2 regions of the Caballeronia sp. ATUFL_M2_KS44 genome follow, and region 1 is predicted to be linked to the other one. Evidence: riboswitches for the same ligand, from Rfam matches in the RefSeq annotation. Region 1 holds a riboswitch; the other holds the start of a gene.
What was found. Region 1 has a riboswitch for thiamine pyrophosphate ahead of NCR39_RS12140 (FAD-dependent oxidoreductase). Riboswitches for the same ligand answer to the same signal wherever they lie in the genome.
Positions count from the first base shown of each region.

Region 2: it holds a riboswitch for thiamine pyrophosphate, as region 1 does, so the genes downstream of both, thiC (phosphomethylpyrimidine synthase ThiC) here and NCR39_RS12140 (FAD-dependent oxidoreductase) in region 1, are expected to answer to the same signal.

Region 1 is NZ_JALQEA010000025.1:24,008-35,383, forward strand. Features, by position in the region: gene mlaE (lipid asymmetry maintenance ABC transporter permease subunit MlaE) at 1-191, opposite strand, end outside; gene NCR39_RS12120 (ABC transporter ATP-binding protein) at 188-1,003, opposite strand; gene thiE (thiamine phosphate synthase) at 1,102-2,187, opposite strand; gene NCR39_RS12130 (thiazole synthase) at 2,184-2,993, opposite strand; gene thiS (sulfur carrier protein ThiS) at 3,015-3,212, opposite strand; gene NCR39_RS12140 (FAD-dependent oxidoreductase) at 3,232-4,389, opposite strand; TPP riboswitch at 4,558-4,670, opposite strand; gene NCR39_RS12145 (ABC transporter ATP-binding protein/permease) at 4,943-6,685, shown strand; gene NCR39_RS12150 (hypothetical protein) at 6,824-7,306, shown strand; gene NCR39_RS12155 (DUF1828 domain-containing protein) at 7,308-8,093, shown strand; gene NCR39_RS12160 (glutamate synthase subunit beta) at 8,146-9,612, opposite strand; gene NCR39_RS12165 (glutamate synthase-related protein) at 9,689-11,376, opposite strand, start outside.
Region 2 is NZ_JALQEA010000006.1:978,897-990,272, forward strand. Features, by position in the region: gene NCR39_RS04585 (DMT family transporter) at 1-594, opposite strand, end outside; gene NCR39_RS04590 (L-lactate permease) at 699-2,300, opposite strand; gene NCR39_RS29615 (hypothetical protein) at 2,456-2,584, opposite strand; gene NCR39_RS04595 (hypothetical protein) at 2,865-3,419, opposite strand; gene NCR39_RS04600 (YMGG-like glycine zipper-containing protein) at 3,607-3,819, opposite strand; gene thiC (phosphomethylpyrimidine synthase ThiC) at 4,038-5,969, opposite strand; TPP riboswitch at 6,094-6,235, opposite strand; gene NCR39_RS04610 (EamA family transporter) at 6,533-7,471, shown strand; gene NCR39_RS04615 (DUF4397 domain-containing protein) at 7,736-8,515, shown strand; gene NCR39_RS04620 (entericidin A/B family lipoprotein) at 8,691-8,825, opposite strand; gene NCR39_RS04625 (sensor histidine kinase) at 8,996-10,450, opposite strand; gene NCR39_RS04630 (DUF1328 domain-containing protein) at 10,613-10,789, shown strand; gene NCR39_RS04635 (DUF1328 domain-containing protein) at 10,901-11,062, shown strand; gene NCR39_RS04640 (ferritin-like domain-containing protein) at 11,218-11,376, shown strand, end outside.

The DNA of each region.
Region 1 (11,376 bases):
AAACCGACGAACAGGCCCGACACCGCGATGATGACAAGCGAATAATTGCCGACGAAGTGGATCTGCTTCGTGACAAGGCGCGGACGGCGCAACAGCGGGAAGAATTCGAGGACGAGGCGCACGAGCATGCGCATGGCGTAGCCGGCGGTGCCGAAGCCGTCGAGCACCCAGCGTCCGATTGCGCTGATCATGCCTTGCCTCCGATGCCGAAATCCGCCGCGAGCGGCTGGCTCGCGTAGTGGAACTTGAACGGGCCGTCCGGCGTGCCGTCGATGAACTGGCGCACCGTGGGGTCCTGCGACGCGCGCAGTTGCGCCGGCGTGCCTTCCGCGTGAATGCCGCCATTCGCGATGAAGTACACGTAATCCGCGATGGCGAACGATTCGGGCACGTCGTGCGTGACGAGAATGGAGGTGGCGCCGAGCGCGTCGTTGATCGTGCGGATCAGCTTCGCGGTGATGCCGAGCGAGATGGGATCGAGACCGGCGAACGGCTCGTCGTACATCATGAGTTCGGGGTCGAGCGCGATGGCGCGGGCAAGCGCCACGCGCCGCGCCATGCCGCCCGAAATCTCCGACGGCGCGAGGTCGCGCGCGCCGCGCAAGCCGACCGCGTTGAGCTTCATCAGCACGAGATCGCGGATGAGTTCTTCCGGCAGATCGGTGTGCTCGCGCAGCGGGAACGCGACGTTCTCGAACACCGTCTGGTCGGTGAAGAGCGCGCCGAACTGGAACAGCATGCCCATCTTGCGGCGCAGCGCGTAAAGACCTTCACGCGTCTGCGCGCCGACGTCCTGGCCGTCGTACAGCACCTGGCCACGGCTCGCCTTGACGAGACCGCCGACCAGCCGCAGCGTCGTGGTCTTTCCGCAGCCGGAGCCGCCCATGACCGCGACCACCTGGCCACGCGGGAATCGCATGTTCAGGTTCGACAGGACGAGCCGGTCGCCGTAACCGAAGTCGACGTCGCGTAGCTCTAACAGAGTCTCTGAAGAGGCTGGCACTGGGTAACAAATTCCGTTGACGCAAAACGCCGCATTATAGGGCCTGCGTGCAATCGGTGCTTCGCCCTATGCTCCGAGGCCTTGATTTTTCGGAACTGTCAGCATTGACGTGCAAACTTCTGTTGCAGCGACGAAACCGCCGCAGCCGTGTCCGGCGCTTCCGTCACGGCGCGCACGACCGCCGCGCTGCCGACGCCCGTCGCGAGCACGTCGTCCATCACGTTGCCGTCGATTCCGCCGATCGCGACGAGCGGCACGCGGCCCGCGAGCAACTGCACGTATCGGCGAAGGCGCGCGAGTCCTTGCGGCTTCGTCGGCATGACCTTGGTCGTCGTCGGGAAGACCGCGCCGAGCGCGAGGTAGCTCGGGCGGAAATGCAGCGCGCGCAGCATTTCGTAGTAGCCGTGCGTCGAAAGGCCGAGGCGCAGCCCGGCGCGCGCGATCGCGTTCAGATCGGCGGTCTGCACGTCTTCCTGGCCGAGGTGCACGCCGTACGCGCCCGCCGCGATCGCCGCGCGCCAGTGATCGTTGATGAAAAGCTGCGCCTGATGCCGACGCCCCGCCGCCACCGACCGCTCGATCTCGCGCTGGAGGTCGTCGGCGTCGGTGCTCTTGCGGCGCAACTGCGCGGTGACCACGCCCAGGCCGAGCACGCGCTCGATCCATTCGCCGCTCGGCAGCACGGGATACAGCCCCAGCTTATCCGGGCACGATGGAAAGCCCGGCTCCGGCGCGGGCGGCAGGTCGCCGACGCGGGGGAACGTCGCGAAATCGACGGGCCATGCGTCCTCTTTGGCGTCGTCGCCGGTGCGCCAGGCGAGCGCCAGCACGAGCGCATCGTGCGGCTCGAAGTTGCAGTCGAGAAACGCGGCGAGCGCGGCCAGCCAGTCGTCGGACCGCTCGCCTTCCAGCACGAAACGGTCGCCGCCGCGCGTCAGCGTCACGCGATCACCCTGTGCTTCCAGGACCGCCGCGCCGCCGCGTTCGAGCGCTTCGACATCGGCGTCATGCGCTTCCGTGAAGACGATCAAATCCTGCGCGCCCGGCGATTCGGGCGGCGTCAGGCAGATGCGCCAGCGCGTCGCCGCCGCGGGCCAGTCGCCGAGTCGCGCGCGGATTCGCTCCGCGACTTCCGTGAGTTCGTCCGCCGGCGGCCAGAACACTTCGCGTCCGAGCAAGCTCATGCCGCACCTCCGTCCTGATGCCAGAACGGCATGCCGACGACCGGCGTGCTCGCCTGCGCGCTGTCGCGCTCGGCCATCGGTCCGGCGAGAAACGCGGTGCGCCCGGCCTCGACGCCCAGCGCGAACGCGCGCGCCATCTGCGGCGGAAACGTCGCCTGCGAGACGGCCGTGTTGAGCAGCACGCCGTCGAAGCCCCACTCCATCACCTGACACGCATGCGACGGCACGCCGAGGCCGGCATCGACGATCAGCGGAACGTCCGGCAGCCGCTCGCGCAACGTGCGCAGGCCGTAGGGATTCGTCACGCCCTTGCCGGTGCCGATGGGCGCGCCCCACGGCATCAGCGCTTCGCAACCCGCGTCGAGCAGACGCCGGCCGATCACGAGATCTTCGGTGCAGTACGGCAGCACCTTGAAGCCGTCGCGCACGAGCTTCGCGGCGGCTTCGACGAGACCGATCGGGTCGGGCTGCAGCGTGTAGTCGTCGCCGATCAGTTCGAGCTTGATCCACGGCGTATCGAACACTTCGCGCGCCATGTAGGCGGTCGTCAGCACTTCGTCGACGCTCTGACAGCCCGCCGTGTTCGGCAGGAGCGCGACGCCGTGGCGCTTGAGGACATCGAAGAAGCCGGCCTCGCCGGTCTCCGACTGGCGGCGCAGCGCGACGGTCACCATGCCGGGACGCGCGGCGTCGATGGAATCCGACAGCGACTGCAGCGACGGATAACGCGATGTCCCGAGCAGCACGCGGCTCGGGAAAGTCTGGCCGTAGAGCGTGAGCGCGTCGGCGGCGGATTGTGTGGTCATGATCGTGTCCCTGTATTGGACTCAGCCGCCCGCGACGGGCGAAACGATGTCGAGCTTGTCGCCCGGCGAAAGCGTCTTCGTGCCGTGCTCGCCGCGCGCGACGAACTGGCCGTTCAGCGCCACGGCAAACGGCGGCTTCGCGCCGAACGCGGCGAGCGCGTCGGTGACGGTCGCCGCATCGGGCAAGATGAATTCGCGCTGATTGATGTGGATGTCCATGCTTTGTCTCAAATGTCCGTCACACGGTCGCGACGGTCGCGACGGTCGCCGTCTCGAACGCGCCGTGCAGCAGTTCGGACCAGCGCGCGCGGCGGCGGAAGTCGTCGAAGGAAGCGGCGTCGCGCACGGTCTCGCCGATGAGCGCATCCGCGAGCGCGCAGGCCGAATCCGCGACTTCGGGCGCGATCATGAAGCCGTGCCGATACAGCCCGTTCACGCGAACGGTCCGCGCGCCGTCCCACACGATGGCCGGCCGATGGTCCGGCAGCGTCGGCCGGCATTGCGAATTCAGTTCGAGGATGCGCGCCTCGCCGAAGCCCGGATGCACGGCGAACGCCGCGCTCAGCAATTCGAGCGCCGATCGCACGCTCACGGGCGACATGTCTTCGCCTTCGACTTCGGTGGCGCCGATCACGTAGAGGTCGTTTTCTTTCGGCGCGATGTAGAGCGGATAACGCGGATGCAGCAGCCGCACGGGACGCGTCAAGCCGATGCCCGGCGCATGCACGCGCGCCACTTCGCCGCGAATGCCGCGCAGCGCGGGCCACGCGGGCTTGCCGCCGAGTCCGCGGCAATCGATGATCCAGTGCGCGTCGGGCATCGCATCGACGGGCGTGTTCCAGTGCGTGCGCACGCCGCGCGCCGCCAGCCCCGCCGCGAGCGCCTTCAGCGCCTGACGGTTGTCGAGCTGGCCTTCGTGCGGCAGCAGCCAGCCTTGCGCGAAACGCGTGCCGAGCGCGGGTTCCGCCTGCGCGACTTGCGCGCCCGCGAGCCTGACGAAACCGCCGTCGAGCAGCGCGGCGGGCGCGTTCGCGCGCAAGCGGCGCTCGAAAAGCGGCGCCTCCGCGCGATCCGCGCCGTGCCAGACGACGAGCGTCCCGTTCTGCTGGAAGAAAACCGGCTCGGGCAAGGCAGCGAGCACGTCCGGCCAGCGCGCGAGCGACGCCGCTCCGAGTTCGACGACCAGCGGCTCCGCGCTCGTCGCTTCGGCGAGCGGCGCGAGCATGGCGGCCGCGACCCACGCCGCCGACTGCGTGCCCGATTCGTCGCCGCGTTCGTACAGCGCGACCTCGTGGCCCGCGCCCGCGAGCTGCCACGCGACGAGCCGCCCGACGAGCCCGCCGCCGATCACGGCGAAATCGGGCTGGTTCGCTGCGGCCTGATCGATGCTATTCACAATCCGATGTCTCCTTTGACGACGCGCGTACGCGGGCGTCGCGAACGAGCGCGCACCCCTGCGTGAAACCAGCGACGAAATCAGCGGAGAGACCGGCCCGGCGTCGAAGCAAGACGCATCGGGCGGAAAGGAAGACTGGAAGAAACTGGAGGAAAGGCGCAAGGCATTGCGCGTTCTCCGGAAACTTCCCTCGCCGGTATTACCCGGATCGGGTGCAAAGGGTCTCTCTCAGCCTCGCCGCGCCCGGTACCGATGCGCGCGAAGCACCCCTGTTTCGCCGTTGGTCATTAGAGCATAAAAGGCAAAGCCGCTGCAAACCGGGATTGCCCGCGCGCACGGGCCGCATCGGTCGCGGGCTGCGGCACTCTGGCACAATGCCCCGAAAGCGGTTCATCGAACGATCGCACCGTATTAAGCGGCAGTTAAGAGAACATCTCAACAATCTGCGAGGCTGGAAGCGGCTCGCGCGCGACATCACCTTCTCGCGCCCATGCCCGATCCGGCCGCGAAACGTGTCAACCCGCCGGCAAGCCGGCGCACCAGCAGAAAGGTCATGGCCAACACAAATTCCGAAAACACGCAGCAGCAGGCGGATCAGGTCTCGGCGTGGAGCCTCATCAAGCCGTACTGGGTATCCGAAGAACGCAAGCTGGCCTGGGGGCTGCTCGTCGCGATCATCGCGATCAACATGACCGTCGTGTGGATCAACGTGCGGCTCAACAGCTGGAACGCGGACTTCTATAACGCGCTGCAGAACAAGAACGTCCGCGATTTTCCGCACTTGCTGCTGATCTTCACCGGCCTCGCGTTCGCGTACATCCTGCTCGCCGTCTACGGGCGATATCTGCGTCAGATGCTCGCGTTCCGCTGGCGGCAATGGCTCACGAACCGGTATCTCGAACAATGGCTCGGCGACCGCGCGTTCTACCGCATCGAGCGCGATCGCCTCGCCGACAACCCCGACCAGCGTATCAGCGACGACCTGCAATCTTTCGCGACGACCACGCTCACGCTGTCGCTCGATCTGCTTTCGACGCTCGTCACGCTCGTCACCTTCATCACGATTCTGTGGACGATCGCGGGCGCGCTCACGTTCTCGCTCGGCGGCACGCCGATCACGATTCCCGGCTACATGGTCTGGGCAGCGGCGCTGTACGCGATTCTCGGCTCGCTCATCATTCAGAAGGTCGGGCATCCGCTGGTGTCGATCAATTATCAGCAGCAGAAGGTGGAAGCGGACTTCCGTTTCGGGCTGATTCGCGTGCGCGAAAACGCGGAACAGATTGCGTTCTACGACGGCATCGCCACCGAAACCGCGAACGCGAAGACCATCTTCCAGCGCATCCGCGACAACTGGTGGCTCATCATGAAGTACACGAAGCGCATGACCTTCGTGCTGAGTTTCTACGGCCAGATCGCGATCATTTTCCCGATCATGGTCGCCGCGCCGCGCTACTTCGCGGGCGCCTTTTCGTTCGGCGTGCTGATGCAGATTTCATCGGCGTTCGGCACGGTCAGCGATTCGTTTTCCTGGTTCATCAACAGTTATTCGACGCTGGTCGAATGGCGCGCCACGGTCAATCGTCTGCGCGAATTCAAGCGCGTGATGCGCTCGACGCATATCCGCGAGGAAACGTCGCCCGCGACGGAACGTGGCGGCATCAATCTGCATTACACGAGCACGACCTCGCTGACGACGACCAATCTGACGCTCGCGTTGCCGAACGGCACGACGCTTTCGCGCGTGGCGGATGTATCGATCGAGCCGGGATCGCGCTGGCTGGTCGTTGGACCGTCGGGATCGGGCAAGAGCACGCTGATGCGCGCGCTCGCGGGCCTGTGGCCGTTCGGCGACGGCACGATCGACGCGCCCGTCGACGCGAAGATGATGTTCATCCCGCAGCAAAGCTATCTGCCGATCGGCACGTTGCGCGCGGCGCTGGCGTATCCGTCGCCGGGCGGCACGTTCACCGACGAGGAATCGCGCGAGGTGTTGCGCGCGTGCAATCTGGAAGCGTATGGCGATCGGCTGGAAGAAAACGCGCACTGGGCGCGGAGCTTGTCGCCGGGCGAGCAGCAACGGCTCGCGGCCGCGCGCGTGCTGCTGCACAAGCCGGACTTCCTGTTCCTCGACGAAGCCACGAGCGCGCTCGATGCGGATAACGAACTGCATATCTACAACACGCTCGTGGACCGGTTGCCGAAGGCGGCGATTCTGAGCGTCGCGCACCGGGAATCGGTGGCGCTGTTTCATGATTACCGGATCGAGATCGAGAGGGCGATGGCGGAGGCTTGATCGCTGCATCGTCGAATTTGAAAAAAGCCGCACCCGCGAGCAATTGCCGGTGCGGTTTTTCTTATTTGTAGGTGCGGTTGAACAGCCGCCGACCGCAGCGCCATAGACTGTCGCGTCTCTTCGACGTAAAGACAGCAGATGGACCTGAAACTATTGACGGACGATGACCTCGAGTCCATGCGCCGCGCGCCCAAGATCATCGTCAACCCGCGTGCGCGGTGGGTGACCAAAGGCGGGCATCGCGAACGGAACTTCATGCTTCACGACACGCGCGATGCAACGCAGAGCTATCGATTGTTCTTGCGCATCTCGCTCACGAATCGCAGCGTCTTTTCGGCCGGACTCGCGCGTGTCTGGCCGACGGAAGAAACGCTCGTCCTCGCGCGCTATAACGGTCCGTACCATCCGCACCGGAACGTACTGGAGCGAACGAAGGTGCCGCCCGGCTGCCACCGGCATCTCGCCACGCACCGCTATATCGTCGCCGACCTCGACCCCGACGGTTTCGCTGAAGCGGTGTCCGGCTACAATTCGCTCGACGGCGCCTTCCAGTGCTTGTGCAAGGACTGTGGCATCGCGTCGCTCGCCTTGCATCCCCTTCAACCTGAACTCGAGTTCTGATATGTCGCGCGATACATCGGACGCCATCAAGCGACTGCTTTGCGAATCGTGGTGCTCGGAGCTCGACGTCGCTGAAGACGGCGATGCCCTCCGCTTGTCCATGCCCCTGCTGGAACCCGACGGCGATTACGTGACCGTTTGGCTGCGGCAAGCGATGGGCGGCTGGCGCATCGAAGATGCCGGCACGACGCTGATGCGCATCTCCTACGACTCAGACTCAGGTTCATTTCTGCGCGGTCCGCGACGCGTCTTGCTCGACAAGACACTCGCCGCATACGGCGCGCGGCTGGCGGACGACGGCCAGATCGTGGCCGAATCGGACGAGCAGTTTCTCGGCATGTCGCTGCTGCGTTTTGGACAAGCGCTCTTGCGCGTGAACGATCTGAAAAGCTCGACCCGCTCGCGCATCGCGTCCACGTTCTTCGACGACCTGAACGCCCGGCTGATGCAGATCGTGGGCGCGGACAACGTGGTGCCGAAATATCATGCACCGGAGGTTCCGGATGCCGCCGACTATCCGATCGACTTTTTCCTGAGAGGCTCGCGCACGCCGCTTTTCGTCTTCGGTGTTCCGAATCAGGAGCGCGCGCGCACGGCGACCATTGTTCTGCAGCATATCGACCAATACATCCCGCATTACGACTCGATCATCGTCTTCCAGGATGCGAGCGTCATTCCGAGCATCGATCTGCGCCGGCTCATGAACGCGGCCAACGACATGGTCGATTCGCTCGATGCAAAAGCGTCGCTCGCGAAGAAGATCCAGCACCGCATGCGCGCAGCATAGAAACGAAAAGGCCACGCAAGCGCGTGGCCTTCTCACTTCTCACCTTCAAGCCTTACCGCGGCAACTCACTACTTCCCATCAAATAAGCATCCACCGACCGCGCGCACTGGCGTCCTTCACGAATCGCCCACACGACGAGCGATTGTCCGCGCCGCATATCGCCGGCGGTGAACACCTTGTCGACCGACGTGTAGTACGCCTTCTCACCTTCCGTCGATGCCCGCACGTTGCCGCGCGCGTCCTTGTCCACGCCGAACGCTTCGAGCACCGGCGACAGCGGCTGCGTGAAGCCCATCGCGAGCAGCACGAGGTCCGCCTTCATCTCGAACTCGGAGCCGGGCACTTCGACCATCTTCCCGCCCTTCCACTCGACGCGCGCCGCGATCAGCTTCTCGACCTTGCCGTTCTTGCCTTCGAAGCGCTTCGTCGCGACCGACCAGTCGCGCTCGCAACCTTCTTCATGCGACGACGACGTCCGCAGCTTGATCGGCCAATACGGCCACACGAGCGGCTTGTTCTCTTCCTCGGGCGGTTGCGCGAGCAGCTCGAACTGCGTCACGTCCTTCGCGCCATGACGATTCGACGTGCCGACGCAATCCGAACCCGTATCGCCGCCGCCGATCACGACGACATGCTTGCCCTTCGCCATCAGCTGATCCGCGACCTTGTCGCCCGCGTTGACCTTGTTCTGCTGCGGCAGAAACTCCATCGCGTAATGGATGCCTTCCAGCTCGCGCCCCGGCACCGGCAAGTCGCGCGGCGTTTCCGAACCGCCCGCGATCACGACGGCATCGAACTGTTCCTTCAGCTCTTCCGGCGTGACGCTTTCCTTCGCCGTGTTGCCGATGTGCGAAGGCAGCGCGTCCTTGCCGACGAACACGTTCGTGCGGAACGACACGCCTTCCGCTTCCATCTGGCGCATGCGGCGATCGATCAGCCATTTCTCCAGCTTGAAATCGGGGATGCCGTAGCGCAGCAATCCGCCGATGCGATCGTTCTTCTCGAACACGACGACATCGTGCCCCGCGCGCGCCAGTTGCTGCGCGACTGCGAGCCCCGCCGGACCCGAACCGACGACGGCCACTTTCTTGCCCGTCTTGTGCTTCGCGGGCTGCGGCGCGACCCAGCCTTCTTCCCACGCCTTGTCGATGATCTTGCGCTCGATCGACTTGATGCCGACCGGATCTTCATTGATGCCGAGCGTGCATGCCGCTTCGCACGGCGCCGGGCAAATGCGGCCCGTGAACTCGGGGAAATTGTTCGTCGAATGCAGCACGTCGATCGCGGTTTTCCAGTCCTGGCGGAAGACGAGATCGTTGAAGTCCGGAATGATGTTGTTCACCGGACAGCCGTTGTTGCAGAACGGAATGCCGCAATCCATGCAGCGCGCGCCCTGAACCTTGGCGTCGTCGTCGGTCAGCGCGGCGACGAATTCCTTGTAGTGCTTGACGCGGGTCAGCGGTGCTTCGTACGCCTCGTGGCGGCGCTCGAACTCGAGAAAACCGGTTGCCTTGCCCATTTCTTTCTCTGTATTTGGTGAGGATCGCGCTCTCCGATGCCGTGCACCGGAGAGCCTTGCTTTAATTGTTTCGAGCTTAGGCCGCGAGCGCTTCCTTCGCCTTCTTCGCGCCGAGTTCGCCGAGCGCGCGCTTGTATTCGGTCGGGAAGACCTTCACGAACTGACGGCGCGACGCATCCCAGTTTTCGAGCAGCGCCTTCGCACGCGGCGATCCGGTGAACTGGAAGTGACGCTCGACGAGACCCTTGAGCAGCGCTTCGTCGGTCTGGCCGGTGTGCCACAGCGCGCGATCCACCGTGCGCTCCTGTTCCGCTTGCTGCAGGAGCGGATCGAGCGCGACCATCGACTTGTTGCACTTGGCGGCGAACGTGCCGTCCGGGTCGTACACGAACGCGATACCGCCCGACATGCCCGCCGCGAAGTTGCGTCCCGTCTCGCCGAGCACGACGACCGTGCCGCCCGTCATGTATTCGCAGCCGTGATCGCCCGTGCCTTCGACGACCGCCGTCGCGCCCGAGTTACGCACGCAGAAGCGCTCGCCCGCGACGCCGCGGAAATACGATTCGCCTTCGATCGCGCCGTACATCACCGTGTTGCCGCAGATGATGTTTTCCTCGGACTTGCCACGGAAGTCGTTCGTCGGCCGAATGATGATGCGCCCGCCCGACAGACCCTTGCCGACGTAGTCGTTGCCGTCGCCGACGAGATCCAGCGTCACGCCCTTCGCGAGGAACGCGCCGAAGCTCTGGCCCGCCGTGCCTTTCAACTGAATATGGATGGTGTCGTCGGGCAGACCGTCGTGGCCGTACTTCTTCGCGATCAGGCCGGACAGCATCGCGCCGACCGTGCGGTTCACGTTGCGCACCGGCTGGATGAACGAGACGTGCTCGCCCTTCTCGATCGCCGCCTTCGACTTCTCGATCAGCACGTGATCGAGCGCCTTGTCGAGACCGTGATCCTGCACATCGACGTGCTTGCGCGCGACTTCGTTCGCCACCGGCACCTGATAGAAGATGCGCGAGAAGTCGAGACCCTTCGCCTTCCAGTGCTCGACGCCCTTCTTCGTGTCGAGCAGATCGACGCGGCCGATGAGATCGTCGAACTTGCGCAGGCCCAGTTGCGCCATGATTTCGCGCACTTCTTCCGCGACGAAGAAGAAGTAGTTGACGACATGCTCCGGCTGGCCCGTGAACTTCGCGCGCAGCACCGGGTCTTGCGTGGCGACGCCGACCGGGCACGTGTTCAGATGGCACTTGCGCATCATGATGCAGCCTTCGACGACGAGCGGCGCCGTCGCGAAGCCGAATTCGTCCGCGCCGAGCAGCGCGCCGATCACGACGTCGCGGCCGGTCTTCATCTGACCGTCGGCCTGCACGCGGATACGGCCGCGCAGGCGGTTCAGCACCAGCGTCTGCTGCGTTTCGGCGAGGCCGAGTTCCCACGGCGTGCCCGCGTGCTTGAGCGACGACAGGGGCGACGCGCCCGTGCCGCCGTCATGACCCGCGATCACGACGTGATCCGCCTTCGCCTTCGCCACGCCCGCCGCCACGGTGCCGACGCCGACTTCGGACACGAGCTTCACCGAAATGCTCGACGACGCATTCACGTTCTTCAGATCGTGAATGAGCTGCGCGAGGTCTTCGATCGAATAGATGTCGTGGTGCGGCGGCGGCGAAATCAGCCCGACGCCCGGCACCGAATAACGCAGCTTGCCGATGTAATCCGACACCTTGTGGCCGGGCAACTGGCCGCCTTCGCCGGGCT
Region 2 (11,376 bases), on a different contig from region 1:
GCCGATCATGCTGCCGGCGGCGTTCGTCGCCGCGTCGACGTCCATCAGATACTTCTTCGCGAAATTGCCCGCCACACCGTACAGCGCCGATGCCGCGAGCGCCGCAGCCGCCGCCAGCATGCCCTGAACGGGCAGCCCGCCCGATGCCGGCCCGCCCGTCGCGATCTGGTTCCACACGAGCAGCAGCACGCCCGCGAAACCGATCGCCATGCCGATGGTGCGCATCGTCGTCAGCCGGTCCTTCAGCCACACGTAGGCGACGAGCGCGCCCCAGAGCGGCGTCGTCGCGTTGATGACGGACGTCGCGCCCGCCGATAGCGTCAACTCCGCGAACGCGAAGAGGCAGAACGGCGCGGCCGAATTCAGAATGCCGACGACGAAGAGCGCCAGCGCGCGCTTGCGCATCGTCGCGAGCGAGGCGGCGACGTTGCGGCGTGCGAGCAGCATCGCGACGAGAAACAGCGCGCCGATGCCGACGCGCACCGCCATGAGCGGCGCGACGCCGAACTCCACGACGCCGACACGGATGAACAGGAACGATGCGCCCCACAGCGCGGCGAGGACGATCAATTGCAACAAATTGGCGATGGACATGACGATGCGGACTTCAAGACTGCTGATGAAAAAAGTCCGCGCATGTTAGCACCGCATCGCGCGTGAAAGAACGCGCGTGGAACGAGACCGCAAGAAGCGGGAATTCAGTGCGGCGGAATCATCCACGTCAGCACGTTCTGCTGCAGCCAGACGAGCACGCCGAGAATCACCGTCAGCAGTATCGAATGCTTGAACGTGCGCGCGAAGACGAGACCTTCCTTGCCCTTGAGTTCGGTTGTCGCGACGCCGGTTGAAATATTTTGTGGCGAGATCATCTTGCCCATCACGCCGCCCGACGAATTCGTCGCCGCCATCAGCACCGGATTCAGATTGAGCTGATGCGCCGCGACCACCTGCAGATTGCCGAAGAGCGCGTTGCCCGACGTATCGCTGCCGGACAGGAACACCGCCACCCAGCCGAGGAACGCCGACACGAGCGGGAAGAACGGCCCGACCGACGCCACGCCGAGGCCCAGCGTGTAGTTCATGCCCGAGTAGTTCATCAGGTAGGCGAGTCCGACGATGGTCGCAACCGTGAGAATGGCGATGCGCGTCTGCACCCACGTATCGACGATCGCCGCGCCGTACTCGCGCGCGGGCAGCCGCACGAGCGCCGCCGTGATGATCGACGCAACCAGAATCGCGGTGCCCGTCGCGAGCGGCTGGAAGTCCCAGATCGCGCCGTAGGGCTGGTTGTACAGCGTGATGTAGACGGCCTTGTCGAGACCCGGCCACGCAATCTTCACGTCGCCGATCAGGAAGATCTTCGCGACCGTCCACACGATCACCACCACCGACACCACGATCCACGGCAGCCAGCCCTGGCCGCCCGAAATCGTTCCGCGCGTCTGTCCGAGCCGGTCGACGTTCACGGCGAAACGTTCGTCGGTAACGGGCTTCCAGACGCGCAGGAACGCGATCGTCAAAATGAGCGAGACGAGCGACGACAGCACGTCGGTGAGCGCATAGCTGATGTAGTTCGACGTCACGTACTGCGTGAGCGCGAACGCCCCGCCCGAGACGAGCAGCACCGGCCACACGCGCATCATGTTGCGGAAACCGGCGTAGATGCCGATCACGTAGAACGGCAGGAAGAATGCGAAGAACGGCAACTGGCGGCCGACCATCTTGGCGAGCGCGTCGGTCGGAAGATGCGTCACCGCGCCGAGCACGGTGATCGGCACGCCGAGCGCGCCGAACGCGACCGGCGCGGTATTGAAGATCAGCGTGAACGTGAGCGCTTCGAGCGTCGGAAAGCCGAGCAGGATCAGCAGCGAACTGGTGATGGCGATAGGCGTGCCGAAACCGGAAATGCCTTCCAGCAGCGCGCCGAACGAAAAGCCGATGACGACGAGCACGATACGCCTGTCGTTCGGCAGGTTCTCGACCATCCATACGCGGAACGCCTCGAAGCGGCCGGAGCGTTGCGCGACGTTGTACAGCAGGATGGCGGCGAACACGATCCACATGACCGGCCACAGCGCGAACACGGCGCCGGCCGCGACGGAATCGAGCGCGAGCCCGATCGGAAAATGCCAGGCGGCCACCGCGATGACTAGCGCGACGACCAGCCCGGCGAGCGATGCCTGCCACGCGGGACGCCGCGCCCAACCGAGCAGCGCGAGCACGACGGCGATCGGCAGCGCAGCGACGATGAACGACAGCGCGAGCGAATTCGCGACGGGGGTGAGCAGCTGATGGAACATCGGAGGTCTCCTGTCGACAGGCGTCGCATTCTTATACGCAGGCGGCGTCGAGCCGCGATGCGCGTCGCGAGCCGATGCTTCCGCGGCCTTAAGCGGTTGCCTAACGCGCAGACTAAGAATAGGTGACCGATGGCCTCCGTCAAGCGGAAAAGCGCTCAGCCCTCGACGGCTGCTCCGGGCGCGGGGGCGTCGTTGCCCGATTGCGGCGTTTGCCGGAACACCCAGACGGTCAGGAGCGCGAGGGAAGCGAGCATCCAGAGCAGGAAAAACACAAAGGCCATCATGTCCGATCCCCGAGAACGAAGGTTCGCGACAGCGGGCGTGCCGTCGCGTCGTGCGAATTGCGACGGTGATTAGCCAGAACCGTGCCAATTGTCTGGCGAAATCGGGCGAAGCCTTGTCGGAAAAGGGAGGAGCTTTGTCGTGCGGACGGGAAAGCCGGACGCGAACCGGATCGTTCGACGGATCGCGTCGGAAAATGTTGCAGAAGTGTTACGTCAGATGAATAGGCGGCCGTTTAGCGGGGTTTTGTTTGTATCGCCTGCGAAACATGGTTTACGCGAGTCAGTGACGGCCGCCGTGGCCACCACCGTATCCGCCGCCATATCCGCCGTAGCCGCCGTGCCCGCCCTGCCATGAAGTGCCGCCGCCGTGCCATCCGCCGCCGCCATGCCATCCGCCGCCGTGCCAGCCGTGTCCCCAGCAGCAACCGCCGCCGCCCCAGTATCCGAAGCCAATGGAGATTGCCGGATAGCCCCAGCCGTAATACGGCGGATACGCGGGATAAGCGGCGTAGGCCGGATAAGGCGCGTAGTACGGATAAGCGGGCACGGCGTAATAGTCCGCACTCGGCGATGCGGCCACGTACTGGTATTCGACCTGCGCGGTCGAATACGTGGCGCCCGGCGCGGCAGACGCCGCGGCGCCTGAAGCACCCTGCGGCGGCACGGCAAACTCGCGCTGCGTGTAGGCAGCAGGCACGGTCGGATAGTAATAGGCCGGGTAGTCGGGATAAGCGGGGTAGTAGCATCCGCCGACGATGACGCCCGTGGCGAGCGCCGCGACGATCGCCCGGGTTCCGGAAGCGAGAGAGGTGATGGTGAAGCGGGCGGGGATCATGGTGCTGCTCCTTGCGTGATGCTTGCCGGACTCTTGGCTCGCACCGGTCCGTTCAAGAGGAGCTTACTCGAACGCACTGCGCCGCGCTTCCGAGCTTCTGTGAAAAAGTATTGCGATGCGGCGTCTTGTAACAGTCCTGAAACAGCGGCGCAGGCGATGAACGCCGCGCCGCCTGTGCGTGGTCTCGTTACTTGCCTACCTGATTCCCGATGACTCCCCCGACCGCCGCGCCGCCGAGCGTCGAAAGCGCGCTGCCGCCGATCACCGCGCCGCCCGCTGCGCCGACGCCCGCGCCGATCGCGGTATCGCGTTGACGGGTGTTCATGCTGTCGCAGCCGGTGAGGCCTGCAAAGAGTGCAACGACCATTGCAGCGGCGCCGATTTGTTTGATGCTTTTCATGTCGACTCTCCAATACGATGTTGAGGTGAATCGGCTGCGGCTCGCGTGGAACGGCGCCGCAAAGTCTCGCCGGTTCATGCGACTTACAGCAGGAAAGGTGCCCGATTCCCCGGAACCGCCAGCCAAGCCCGAATGAAAACGGCCCGCCGCACGCACAGTGCGACAGGCCGCCGTCAACATCGAATCAACGCGAAATCAACGCAAAAGCAGCATCAGCGTCAAGTCGGCTGATAAATCTCCGCGCCCTTCTTCACGAACTCGATCGCCTTCGTCTCCATGCCCTTGGCGAGCGCCTCGTTTTCGCTCACGCCTTGCTTCGCCGCGAAATCGCGCACGTCCTGCGTGATTTTCATCGAGCAGAAATGCGGGCCGCACATCGAGCAGAAATGCGCGACCTTGGCGGAATCCTTCGGCAGCGTTTCGTCGTGGAATTCGCGCGCCTTGTCCGGATCGAGGCCGAGGTTGAACTGGTCTTCCCAGCGGAATTCGAAGCGCGCCTTCGACAAGGCGTTGTCCCGCACCTGCGCGCCCGGATGACCCTTCGCCAGATCCGCCGCGTGCGCCGCGAGCTTGTACGTGATGATGCCTTCCTTCACGTCGTCCTTGTTCGGCAGGCCGAGGTGCTCCTTCGGCGTGACGTAGCAGAGCATCGCGGTGCCGAACCAGCCGATCATCGCGGCGCCGATGCCCGACGTGATGTGGTCGTAGCCCGGCGCGATGTCGGTGGTCAGCGGCCCGAGCGTGTAGAAGGGCGCTTCGTCGCACCATTCCAGTTGCAGGTCCATGTTTTCCTTGATGAGCTGCATCGGCACATGGCCGGGGCCTTCGATCATCACCTGCACGTCGTGCTTCCACGCGATCTGCGTCAACTCGCCGAGCGTCTTCAGTTCGCCGAGCTGCGCTTCGTCGTTGGCGTCGTAGATGGAGCCGGGGCGCAGGCCGTCGCCGAGCGAGAACGAGACATCGTATTGCTTCATGATTTCGCAGATGTCTTCGAAGTGCTCGTAAATGAAGCTTTCCTTGTGATGCGCGAGGCACCACTTCGCCATGATCGAGCCGCCGCGCGACACGATGCCGGTCATGCGATTCGCCGTCAGCGGCACGTATTGCAGACGCACGCCCGCGTGGATCGTGAAGTAATCGACGCCTTGCTCCGCCTGCTCGATGAGCGTGTCGCGGAAAATCTCCCACGTCAGGTCTTCGGCCTTGCCGTTGACCTTTTCGAGCGCCTGATAAATCGGCACCGTGCCGATCGGCACCGGCGAATTGCGGATGATCCACTCGCGCGTTTCGTGAATATGCTTGCCCGTCGAGAGATCCATGACCGTGTCGCCGCCCCAGCGGATCGCCCACGTCATCTTGTCGACTTCCTCGCCGATCGACGACGTCACCGCCGAATTGCCGATGTTCGCGTTGATCTTCACGAGGAAGTTGCGTCCGATGATCATCGGCTCGCTTTCCGGGTGATTGATGTTCGCCGGGATGATCGCGCGGCCGCGCGCCACTTCCTCGCGCACGAACTCGGGCGTGATTTCCTTGAGCGCATCCTTGCCGAATGCCGCCGCGCCGAAGGCCTGGCCGGCGTGCTGGCGGCCCATCATCTTCGCGAGCTTTTCGCCGTTCGGGCCGCTCGTGCGCAGGCTTTCGAGGTATTCGGCGCGGCGCTGGTTTTCGCGGATCGCGATGTACTCCATCTCCGGCGTGATGATGCCCTGCCGCGCGTAGTGCATCTGCGAGACGTTCTTGCCATCCAGCGCCCGGCGCGGATGCCGATGCAGTCCGGGAAAGCGCAGCTCGGCGGTCTTCGGATCGGCGGCGCGTTCGCGGCCGAATTCGCTCGACAGGCCGCTCAGTTCCTCGGTGTCTCCGCGCTTGGCGATCCACTCGCCGCGCAAAGCGGGCAGACCGCTGCGAATATCGATGGAAGCGTCCGGATCGGTGTACGGACCCGACGTGTCGTACACGTACACGGGCGGATTCTTCTCGCCGCCGAAGCCGTCGGGCGTGTCGGACTGCGTGATTTCGCGCATCGGCACGCGGATGTCCGGCGTCGATCCGCTCACGTAGACCTTGCGCGAGTTCGGCAGCGGCGCGATGGCGGCTGCATCGACAACGGCGTTTTCGGACAGAAACTTCGGGTTGGCATTCATGTGCTGTATGTCTCCTGCAGGGACGAAATTCCAGCGCGCGCGTAACGCACGGCTGACTCAGGAGCTAAACAGGGAGGAACGAGACGGAAAGGTGCGGGTTCGGAAGAAGTGGTCTGAGGCGAAACCGTCGAACCCGAACGCTTCCCTGCGCTGGCATTATCCAGATCAGGTTCAAAGGGTATTTCTCACCCACGATACACGGGCGATTCAACCGGTCATGCCGGACTCGAATCGCGATGTGCAGCGCAGGACCCCCGCGTTAGCAGCCGCCACCATACACCGCACCGTGGCGTGTTGGCAACCATCGACGATTTGCCCGCTTCACGTTTCGCCGTTCCTGCATAATGGCGAGCGCCGCGTTTTAGGTACTTACCCCAGAGGGACTTACCCCAAAGCGCGGTTTCGCGACTGCCGCCGCCGCACGTTGCCTCTCGATCGCCTTCCATCGCTTCATCATGCCGTCGTGTTTTCTTCGTCCTGCCGCGCTTTGCAGGCGTCGCACCGCCAGCCGTCCGATGTGTCCCGTTCGTGCCGCATGCGGCGCGGCTTTCGCGGAGTGATGCATGTCCGCCTCGCCGCCGCGTCTGCCGTTCTCGCTTCCCGACCGCTTTCCGTTTCGCGCGCCGCGCTCCCGTAAGGGACAGGTCGCGTTCGCGCTCGCCGTCGTGTATGTCGTCTGGGGCTCGACGTATCTCGCCGTGCACCTTTCGCTCGAATCGTTTCCGCCGCTCTTGCTGTCCGGCATGCGCAATCTGTTCGCGGGCATCGGACTCTTCGCGCTCGCCGCGCGCCGCCAGCCCGTCTGGCCGACGATGGCCGAAGTGCGCAACGCCGCGATCGTCGGCACGCTGCTCGTCGGCTTGTCGAGCGGGATGCTCGCGTACGGCATGCGCACGGTCGAAACCGGCACCGCCGCCGTGATGGTCGCGACCGTGCCGCTCTTCGCGACGATCATCGCCGCGCTCACCGGCCGGCGCATCGCGAAAGGGGAGTGGGTGGCGGTCGGCCTTGGGCTCGCCGGCATCGTGCTGCTCAATCACGGCAATCAGGGCTCGGGCGCGACCGCCGGCAGCGTGGCGATTCTCTGCGGCGCAATCTTCTGGTCGGGCGGCGCGCATCTCGCAAGCCGCCTGAAACTGCCGTCGGATCTTTTCGTGTCGACTGCGCTGCAGATCGGCCTGGGCGGTTCCATTTCCACCGGCGTCGCGCTCCTGTCGGGCGAGCGGCTGACGAGCCTCGGCTGGGTGCCGGCGTTCTCGTTCGTCTATCTGATGCTGATCGGCACGATGGCCGCCTACGTCGCGTATGGCTTTCTCATTCGCCACACGAGCCCGATCATCGCGAGCAGCTGCATGTATGTGAATCCGGTCGTCGCGGTGCTGCTCGGCGCGCTGCTGCTCGGCGAGGCGATCACGCGCTGGACGGTCATCGCGACTGTCGTGATTCTGGCGAGCGTCGGGTTGTCGTTCTGGTTCGAGCGCCGCCGGCGCGGGCTCGCCTGATTTTCCTTCCCTTCTTGTAATAAACGAGCCGCCGCGTGGGCGGCTCGCGCTTTTGGCATCGCCGAAAATCGTCCCGAGCGATTCCTCTAATGAATGGCGGAGCCTTGCCCGGCAACGCTTTTCCGCTCATTCGACGCGTTCGCGCACCGTGCCGGGGCATAGGTGTTGCTCATGTCCGGCACCCGCGATTCGCGCATCTTCCGTGCAGTTCGATGCGTCGCCGCGGCCATCCAAAGGTCAACAATCAAAAAAGGAAGGTGGCACATGAAGCTCATCCGTACCGCCACGGCGCTCGCCGCTGTCGCTTCGATCCTGTCCGCTTGCGGCGGATCCGATGATGTCGGCAAGGAACTCGGTCTCACGCAGGCTCAGGTGCATTTCGTCCACGCGCTTCCGAGCGGGCCGAACGTCGACTTCTACGATAACGGCAAGGTGCTGCAACCGAATCTGGCGTACAAGGCCGTGACGAACTTCGCGAATATCGATATCGGCCAGCACAACTTCTCCTACGCCGCCGTCAACACGACCACCCAGCTCGCCACGGACACGACCATCAACAATGCGGCGAAGGGCCACGAATACACCGTGATCGCGCTGCCGGAAGCGGGGCTCGTGCCGTCCATCGCGGTCATCGACGATCCGTTCGACAAGGGCCTGCTTTCGAACAGCGCGCGCGTGCGGGCCTTCAACGCGTCGACGAATGCGCCGAATCTCGACCTCTACCTCGTCGCGCCGGGCGCGGACATCACGGCGGTCAGCCCGACGATGGCGGGCGTCGCGTACAAGAACGCAGTGCCTGCTTCGACGCAGGATTCGCTCTACGTGTCGGGCAGCACGTATCAACTCATCGCGACGCTGCCGGGAACGAAGACGCCGGTGTACAAGTCGGCGTCGTTCAATCTCGGCAACAACTCGGACTGGCTCGTGACGACGCTGCCGGCGGGCGACGCGGCATCGCAGATCGTGCCGGAGAAGATTCGCGTTCTGGTGGCGCAAGGCGGCAATACGCAGCAGCCGGCGATCGATTTGCCGGACACGCAATAAGCGATCGCTGCGCGTTATCCGAGCGATAAAAAACCGCCCGAGTAATCGGGCGGTTTTTTTCCGCAGCGCCGATGCAAAACGCCATTACAAAAGCGCGCGCACAAAAAAATCCCGCCGCGCAAGGCGGCGGGAAAGACAGGGAACTACGCTTAAATCGAGTCGAAGACCGGCTGGCTTACTTGTGCTCTTCCGCCGAGTTCGAGATGGCCTGGCCGCCCTTCGAGAGATCCTGGCCTGCGCCCGAAATGGTGTTGCAGCCCGCGAGCGCGGCCGTGCCGGCGATCAGCAGCAAAGCGATGATTCGAGTCATGTTCATTCCCCTTGAAGTGAATGGCGTGGTTGATCGTGTCTGGATTGGCCGCTGATCGTTCGACGGGCCTCACCGGTGTGAACAATCATAAAAAAAGCGGACAGGGCTCGGCTGTAGGCACGCCTGTGTTTTTTTTGTCGGCCTGATCCGTACTTGGCGTCGGCATCGTCCTACGCGGCGGAGCGCGCCGGCGCGTGATCCGCATCGCCATGAACGCGCTCGCGCGGCATCGACACGCTGATGCTCGTGCCATGCGGTTTCGCGCGCTCGATCTCGAAGCGTCCGCCGCGCGCCGACACGCGCTGCCGCATGCCGACGAGCCCATGCGTCTGCGTGCGCTTCAGATCCTGCGGACGGATGCCGACGCCGTCATCGGCGATATGCAGCGACACGACGGCCGCATCCATCGTCAGCGCGACGCGGATGCGGCTCGCGCGCGCGTACTTCGCCGCGTTCGTGAGCGTTTCCTGCGCGACGCGAAAGAGCGCGATCTCGATCGCCTCGCCGAGCTTCACGTCCTCGCCCGGCAGATCGAATTCGACGGTCCAGTTGTTGCGTTGCGCGGCTTCGTCGACGAGCGAGCGCAGCGCCGTCACCAGGCCGAAGTTGGCGAGCACGGTAGGCCGCATGTCCTCGATGATGCGGCGCTTCAGCGCAATGCCCTGATCCAGATTGACGATGGCGCGCGAGAGTTTCTCGGCCATCGCCGGTTCGCTTTCGCGCAGTTTGCCGCGCACCCACGCGACATCCATCTTGCTCGCGGTGAGGATGGAGCCGAGTTCGTCGTGCAGTTCGCGGGCGAGCTGCGTCTTCTCGTCTTCGCTCACGGACTGCAAGTGCCACGCGAGCGCTTCGAGCTGCCGCGTGCGCTCGAAGACGAGCTGATCGAGTTCTTCCTGCTGCGTGATGAGTTCCTTTTGCACGCGATCCTGCTTGTCCAACTGGATGCCGAGATTCCGGAACAGCAGCAGAAACAGCACGATGTTTAGCGCGCACAACGCGCCGACGCACAGCGTCGAAATGCGCTGATCGGCGCGGCTCGTATCGAGCGCGTGCTGCGCGCGCTGCTCTTCGTTCAGGCGCAGGAGGGAGAGGGCGGCGTCGAGCGTCGAGTTGTCGGAAGCGGAAGGTTCGACTGCATCCGACGATGATCCCGCGAGCCGCGCCGCGCCGCTTTCGATCTCCTCGTTCGCCGCCGCGCTGACCTGCGCGAAGCTGGCGAGCGCGGTGTCGTCGCCGATGCGGCGGTAGTACGCATCGAGCGTCGCGAGCGCGCGGCGCACGTGCGCGGCGGTCGAATCGAACTGCGACTTGTAGGCCGGGTCCGGCTGCAACACGAACGCGCGCCGTTGCGCGGAGAGCGTCGCGATGTCGGCGGCGAGTGCGGAAAGGTCGGCGGTGGCGCTTTTTGCATCGAGCGCGGTCTCGTATTCAGCCGCGATGCGCATGCGCCCCGATTCCAGAATCACGAGCCCGCCGACCGTGATGACGATGGCGACGGTCATCGCCACCAGCCAGCTATAGCGGCGCATCCATTCGTTGATGCGGGCAAGCCCGGCGCGCGGCGGCGCGGGCGGCGGGTCGTGCGCAACGGGCGACAGGATCGCGCGAGGTACGTGGCTCATGGCGTGGTCTCAGGCGTCGCGCGGCGAACGACGGTTCGCTCGCGGAGCCGATTGAAAGCTGATGTCGGTGGATTCTCACAGCAAAAAAGGAGCCAGCCCGAATGCGCATCGGTAAGTGCATCGCTAGGATGGGCTCACCATCCATTCATACGGGGAAAGATCATGCTGAAGTGGGCACTGTTCTTTGCAATCGTGGCCGTGATCGCCGGTCTGCTCGGCTTCACCGGGATCGCGGCGGGCGCGGCGTCGATCGCCAAGTTCCTGTTCATCCTGTTCCTGATTCTTTGCGTCGTGTTTCTCGTGCTCGGGTTCGTCATTACCAAAAAAGCGGTCGATTAGCGGGGTTTTTATCGCATCCTTAATCGACACTGGAACGTGAGAGCGGCGGCATTTCCGAGCAAGGCGCCGCCCGAACGGACTCTGACAAGAACGATCAACGAGGAGGGTTCCATGCTTCACTACGCCGCCGTTTTCTTCGTGATCGCGATCATCGCCGCCGTGTTCGGTTTTACCGGCATCGCGGCGGGCGCTGCGGAAATCGCGAAGATCCTGTTTTATATTTTTCTCGTGGTGTTCGTCGTCACGCTGTTGCTCGGCGTGTTCAGGACATGACGGCCACGCCCTTTTGACGCGCGGTCCCGGCGCGCCGTCCCGAGCGGGCACGGCGCGTGCATCGAAGACGATGATCGGATAGCAGGGCGCTATGAAGTGCACGCGCGGACCTGCATCAACGACCGCCAATCACCCCATCCACAGGAGCCAATCACATGTCCAAATCGTCTGCTGTAAATGCGCCGGGCCAATCCTCGGACGCTTTCGTCCTCGACGTTGAGAAGATCCGGAACGACGCGCGTCAGCACATGGACGAAGGCCCGGTCACGTCGACGTACAGCGCGGACCGCGAGACCGTGTTGAAGCTGCTCAAC